Regions from separate parts of the Burkholderia sp. AW33-5 genome, predicted to be linked through region 2. Evidence: riboswitches for the same ligand, from Rfam matches in the RefSeq annotation. Region 2 holds a riboswitch; the other holds the start of a gene.

Region 1 (3,404 bases), on a different contig from region 2:
GCGCAACGGGTTGCCGTGGCCGTATCGCACGCCGTGGCGTTCGTCGACGAAGTCGAGGTGCGCATCGAAATGCACGATGTGAATCGGCCCGCGGCCTTCGAACGCCTTGATCACCGGCGCATGCACCGAATGATCGCCGCCGAGCACCACCGGCATCGCTCCGCCGGCGAGAATCTTGCGCACGGCCAGTTCGATGTTCGCGTTGCTCGTGGCCATGTCGGTGTGCACGATGTCCGCATCGCCGACGTCCACCATGCGAACCTGATCCTCGGTCAGGTAGAGCACGTCGTCTTCGTGATCGTAGGCGCCCGCGTGCCCGAACGAAAACAGCGTTGACGCCTCGCGAATGCCGCGCGGGCCGAAGCGCGCGCCCGAGCGCCACTGGGTGCCCATGTCGTTGGGCGCACCCAGGATCGCGACGTCCGCGTCGATGTTCTCCCAGTCGAGGCACACCGGCGCCTTCGCAAAGGTGCAGTGACCGACGAACGGCAGGTTGAGCCTGCCCTTTTCATAGCTGTTGTTCTGCATTGTCTCCGTCTCCATCTGTATGCGGATTCGTCTTCGGGCGCACGGCCGTCCATGCGCTTGCCTTTGCGGTCACTATGGGCAAAAATTTTTTCCGGAAAAATAGCATCTATCAGATGTCCATATCGGATATTCCGATGTGACGGACGGAGGAGAACGGAACGTGAAACAGCTGCAGGACATCGACCTGAAACTGCTCAGGATTTTCATGACCATCGTGAAATGCGGCGGCTTCTCCGCCGCGCAGGCCGCGCTGAACGTGAGCCAGTCGACCATCAGCGAGCAGATGACCAGCCTCGAAACGCGCCTCGGCGTCAAATTGTGCGAACGCGGCCGCAGCGGCTTTCGTCTGACGGAACACGGCGTCGCGACCTACGAATCCGCGCAGCGCCTCGCGCTCGCGGTGGAAGCGTTCTGCATGGACACCCATGCGCTCAAGCAGCGCATCTCGGGCCGGCTTCATCTCGGCATCATCGACAACACGGTCACCGACACCGACAGCATCCTGCCGCTCGCGCTGCGCCGGTTCGTCTCGCGCGGTCACGATGTCCAGCTCGACATCTACATCGGCACGCCGGCCGAGCTCGAGGAACGCGTGCTCGACGGGCGGTTGCACCTCGCGATCGGCCACTTCCCGCTCACCGTTGCCGGCCTGTCCTACACGCAGCTGTACGAGGAGCCCGACGGCCTCTACTGCAGCCGCTACCATCCGCTGTTCTCGACCGACGCCACCGGCGACGCGCTGATCGAGCGCGTCCGCCAAAGCCAGGTGGTCGCCCGCGCGTTCCTGCAGCAGCGCGACCTGCAATTGCTCGAGAGCGGCAGCGCGGCCGCGACCGTCGACAATGTCGAGGCCCAGGCGATCCTGATCCTGACGGGCGCGTATATCGGCTTTCTGCCGCGGCACTACGCGAGACAGTGGGTCGACGCCGGCCAGATGCGCCAGCTCGCCGCGGAACAGCTCACGTCCGCATGGCCGTTCTCGTCGATCACGCGCCGCGGCGCCGCACAGCCGACCGTGCTTCGCGCGTTCCTCGACGACCTGATGGCCCAGTCGGGCAACCGCCCCGCGCCGGCGGACAGATAGTCGATATCGGATATTCATTTCGGTCTCCACCGAAGTATCGACCGGCCGCGATCGCGGCGCGGCCTTGCTCCGCCAGGCCGCGCGCCGTTTTCGGCACGCCTGCGTCGTGCCGCGGCATCTGCTTCGCCGCATGGGCGATCGAACGAGGTGTTGACACCGCCGCAGGCGTGCGACTAGATTGTCGCCAGCTATCGGGATGTGTCAGGAGAGACCGCCGTCCGGCGGCGCCGAAGGGGAATCGCCCCAGAAACTCTCAGGCAAAAGGACTGACGCATCGATTAGCGCTCTGGAGAGTAGGCCTCTGGTCGTCGACCAAGCCTCGCCGAAGGAGAAGCGCCCCGCCGGGGCGCGCAATCTCTCAGGCAAACGGACAGAGGGGGCATCAGGCACGCAGCCTGGAATGCCCCGGTCTCGTCCGGATGCCGACTCGTCGATCATCCTCCCGCCCGTGCACTTCCGGCTTGCGTGTGCCGCATCACGCAACGCAACCCTGTCAGGAAGAGAGCACATGAGCGAGGTCCGATACACCGAATCCCATGAATGGCTGCGCGTCGAAGGCGACGGCAGCGCCACCGTCGGCATTACCGACCACGCGCAATCGCAGCTGGGCGATCTGGTTTATGTCGCACTGCCAAACGAAGGCGACGCCTTTGCCCAGTACGACGAGGCCGCCACCGTCGAATCGGTCAAGGCCGCCGGCGAGGTCAAGATGCCGGTGTCCGGCACCGTGCTGGAAGCGAACGCCGCCCTGGGCGACACGCCGAGCCTCGTCAACGATTCCGCGGAATGCGACGGCTGGTTCTTCAGGATGCGCATCGACAGCCCGGAGCAGCTGACCGGGTTGATGGACGCCGCCGCGTATCGCGCCTATATCGGCGCATGACGGAGACGGCCATGAACGCATTCGATTCCGTCGCGCAGCGCGAGTCGTTCGTCCGCCGCCACATCGGCCCCGATGCAAACGAACAGGCCGCGATGCTGGCCGTGCTCGGCTTGGACTCCGTCGACGAGCTGGTGGAACAGGTCGTCCCCGCGGCGATCCGCAGCGATGCGCCGCTCGCCCTGCCTCCCGGCTGCACCGAAGCCGACGCGCTGGACCGGCTGGCTGCACTGGCAGGCCGCAACCAGGTATTCCGCTCGTTCATCGGCATGGGATACCACGACACCCACACGCCGCCGGTCATTCAGCGCAACGTGCTGGAAAATCCGGCCTGGTACACGGCCTACACGCCGTACCAGCCTGAAATCTCGCAAGGCCGCCTGGAGGCGCTGCTCAACTTCCAGACCATGATCGCCGACCTGACCGGCCTCGAGATCGCCAACGCGTCGATGCTCGACGAAGGCACCGCGGCCGCCGAGGCGATGACGTTCTGCCGGCGCCTCGCCCGGTCGGACAGCCGGATCTTCTTCGTCGCGCACGATTGCCATCCGCAGACGATCGAGATCGTTCGCACGCGCGCGGAGCCGCTCGGCATCGAGATCGTCGTCGGAAATCCGCGCCGCGATCTGTCCGCCACCGGCTGTTTCGCCGCGCTGCTGCAATATCCGGGCACCTTCGGCGACATCCACGATTACCGCGACGTGGTCGGCACCCTGCATGCGAACGGCGCGCTGGCCGTGGTCGCCGCCGACCTGCTCGCGCTGACCCTGCTCGCGCCGCCGGGCGAATTCGGCGCCGACGTGGCGGTCGGCACCACGCAGCGCTTCGGCGTGCCGCTGGGTTACGGCGGCCCGCACGCCGGTTATTTCGCGACGCGCGACACGTTCAAGCGCACGATGCCGGGACGACTGG
Region 2 (3,404 bases):
GGCGCCGGCCGCGAGCTTGATCTTGAAGAGCCACGTGCCGTATGCGTCGCCGTTCACTTCTTCCGGCGAGTCGGCGGCTTCTTCGTTGATGGCGACGACCTCGCCGGACACCGGCGAGTAGATGTCGGATGCCGCCTTCACCGATTCGACGACGCCGACGGCGTCGCCCGCGTTCACCGACTTGCCGACTTGCGGCAGTTCGAGGAAGACGATGTCGCCGAGCGTGCTCTGCGCGTGATCGGTGATGCCGACCGTCAGCGTGCCGTCGGCTTCGGTGCGGATCCACTCGTGTTCGTCGGTGTACTTCAGATCGGCCGGGACGTTGCTCATCGGATGCTCCTGGATAAAAGGGTGTGTTCGTTATGCTGGCGCGCCGCCGGGACGCGCCGGGGTGTGGTTGCGCCGGGCGCCATTTCCCGGCTTCCCGGGAGGCGGCCTCCCGGTCGCCTCTCGGTCGTTACGCAGCGAGGACCTTGCCGTTGCGCACGAACGGCAGTTTTACCACGCGCGCGGGAAGTTGCTTGTCTCGAATCTGCACATGAATGATGTCGCCGACCTGGACGGCCGCCGGCACGCGCGCGAACGCGATCGATTCCTGCATCGACGGCGAGAACGTGCCGCTCGTGATCTCGCCTTCGCCGTGCGGCGTGACGACCTTCTGGTGCGCGCGCAGCACGCCGCCCGCCTTGCCGTTTTCCTTCTGCAGGATCAGGCCGACGAACGCGGCGCGCGAGCCGTCGCGCTCGAGTGCGGCGCGGCCGACGAACTCGCGCGGCGCCGACAGGTCGACCGTCCACGCGAGGCCTGCGTCGAGCGGGGACACGGTGTCGTCCATATCCTGGCCGTACAGGTTCATGCCGGCCTCGAGGCGCAGCGTGTCGCGCGCGCCGAGCCCGCAGGGGCGCACGCCGTTTTGCTGCAGCGCGGCCCACAGCGCTTCGACGTGCACGGCCGGGACGATCACTTCGAAGCCGTCTTCGCCGGTGTAGCCGGTGCGCGCGATGGTGAGATCGCCGAACGGCGTGCCGGCGACCTGCGCGGCGTTGAACGGCTTCAGTTCGCTGGTCGCGGCACGCGCGGCGGGCACCGTCGTCCAGACCTTTTCACGGGCGTTCGGGCCCTGAACGGCGACGATCGCGAAATCGCGGCGCGGCGCGATGGTCAGGCCGTAGCCGCCTTGTTCGTTGAGCTGGTTGAACCACGCGATGTCCTTCTCGGCCGTGCCGGCGTTGACGACGACGCGGAAGAAGTCTTCGGTGAAGTAATAGACGATCAGGTCGTCGACGACGCCGCCCTGCGGATTGAGCAGGCACGAGTAGAGCGCCTTGCCGGGGGTCTTGAGCTTGCCGACGTTGTTGGCGATCGCGTGTTCGAAGAACGCGCGCACGCGGCTGCCGGTGAAATCGACGACGCACATGTGCGACACGTCGAACATGCCGGCGTCGGTGCGCACGGCTTCGTGTTCTTCGATCTGCGAGCCGTAGTTGACGGGCATGTCCCAGCCGCCGAAGTCGACCATGCGGGCATTGAGCGCGCGGTGCGCGGCGTTGAGCGGGGTTTGATTCAGTGCAGTCATCGAGGCCTCAGGCAAGGCGCTTGCGCGCGGGTCAGAACGGCCATGTGCCGACCGTCGCGGCCGTGTGCCTGCGAGCGATGCGATACATGCCCCTCTGTCCTCGATACCTGAGAGATTGCGCCGCGGCCACGAGCCGGCGAACGCGCGCCCCTTCGGTGGGCAGCCTGCCCGCGCTGCAATCGCGCAGCGGGCTACTGCCGCTCTCCAGAGTGCGGGGAGTGCGGCCCGCGCGAAGCGCGGACGGGATCCCCGACGCGGTCGGTCCTTTTGCCTGAGAGTTTGCGGGTGTGCCCCTTCGGCGGCGCGACCGGCGTTGCGAAGCTACGCGGCCACACGCTCTCCCGACGCGTGCGGGCGACTGTACGCGAGCGGGTCGGCATTGTCAATTTGGGCAAAATAATGTCGCTTCGCGACAAGCGGCGGCGTGAGGGACGCCGCCGCTTTTGCCGGCACCGGCGGACGCCGGCATGGCCGGTTTTACTCGCCGATCGCGCGCGCGGCCGTGTCGAGTTCCTGGTTCAGCACGCGCTGCTCGTCGCCGGACAGGCCGCCGTTGTGCTGGGTCGACATGTCGCTCGCTTCCTGGCGGATCACGTCGAGCCGGTGGTGCAACTGCGCGCCGTACGGCGGCGGGTAGTAGCCGCCGTTGACGCGCGCGTCGATCCGGCGGTGCAGGTTGTCGATCCGGCCCTGGACCTCCAGCAGGCGATCGTTCGCGACGACCTGCGGATTCGGCCGCGGCGGGGGCGGGGGCGTCTGTCGGGCCGGCCGCTGCGGCTGCACGACACAGGCCGCGAGCGAGGAAACCAGGACGCAGCATGCCGCTGCGCGAATCAACCGTTGCATCACATTCTCCTGACGGTTTGGTGTCGGATCGACTTTTTGAGAAACGCATCAGACCGGGCGACCGCTGACTTTCGTTCCCGCACCATTTGTAACGGAATGTTCGGGATCGTGTTGTCGCGGCGGCTGACGCGTGGTCGCTGCCGCTGCCGGGGGCGGCGCGGCCCGACGCGATGGCCGAGGCCGGGACGGCACCGACCCGACCGGCGGCCGTCAGACGGTGCGGCGCACGAACGGTACCCGGCGGCCTTCATGCTCGCTTTGCGCGGCGAGCTCGATGATCGTCATCACGTCGACGGCGTCCTGCGGCGTGACCGGGAACGGCGCGCCGTCGTGGACCGACGCGGCGAGCGCGCGGTAGAACTCCGCGTACTGGCCGTCGAGCGTCGGTACCGGCCGCTCGACCTCGACTTCGCCGTCGAGCACGCGAAGCACGCCGGGCGGGTTGCCGCCGCCGAACTCGACGTGGTCCGGCGTCAGGCCGGCCTTCAACTGGTCTTCCTGCGTGTCGAGCCCGAACTTCTGGTAGCTGCCGCGCGTGCCGTGCAGCGTGAAGCGCGCGGGCTCGATCGCCGACAGCGCGCTCGCGTGCAGCGCGACGTCCTTGTCCGGATAGCCGAGCAGCAGGTGCACGAAATCGGGCGCCGTGCCGTTGTCGCGGCGCGTCTTGACCGTGGCGCTGACCGTTTCCGGCAGCCCGAACAGCGCGAGCGCCTGGTCGATCAGGTGCGGGCCGAGGTCGAGCAGCAGGCCGCCGCCGCGTGCGGGCTCCTCGCGCCAGCGCGTGCGCGGGGTCGGCCGGAAGCGGTCGAAGTGCGACGCGAAATACGTGAGCCGCCCGAGTTCGCGGGATTCGACGATGCGCCGCACGGTGAGGAAGTCGCCGTCCCAGCGGCGGTTGTGGAACGGCGCGAACAGGCGGCTGCGCGCGTTCGCGAGCCGCGCGAGCGCGAGCGCTTCGTCGGCCGTGAGCGTGACGGGCTTG

The links. A riboswitch is a leader RNA that binds a small molecule or an ion and turns the genes downstream of it on or off. The one in region 2 is predicted to bind glycine.
Region 1: linked by a shared signal. The riboswitch ahead of gcvH (glycine cleavage system protein GcvH) and the one ahead of gcvT (glycine cleavage system aminomethyltransferase GcvT) in region 2 are both predicted to bind glycine.

Annotation. Positions count from the first base shown of each region.
Region 1 covers NZ_JBSAXA010000022.1:12,149-15,552, reverse strand. The annotation lists gene speB (agmatinase) at 1-528, opposite strand, end outside; gene ACV22V_RS26155 (LysR family transcriptional regulator) at 689-1,612, shown strand; glycine riboswitch at 1,805-1,891, shown strand; gene gcvH (glycine cleavage system protein GcvH) at 2,121-2,495, shown strand; gene gcvP (aminomethyl-transferring glycine dehydrogenase) at 2,492-3,404, shown strand, end outside.
Region 2 covers NZ_JBSAXA010000009.1:119,347-122,750, forward strand. The annotation lists gene gcvH (glycine cleavage system protein GcvH) at 1-330, opposite strand, end outside; gene gcvT (glycine cleavage system aminomethyltransferase GcvT) at 458-1,576, opposite strand; glycine riboswitch at 1,661-1,794, opposite strand; glycine riboswitch at 1,826-1,930, opposite strand; gene ACV22V_RS16795 (hypothetical protein) at 2,054-2,422, opposite strand; gene ACV22V_RS16800 (oxidoreductase) at 2,633-3,404, opposite strand, start outside.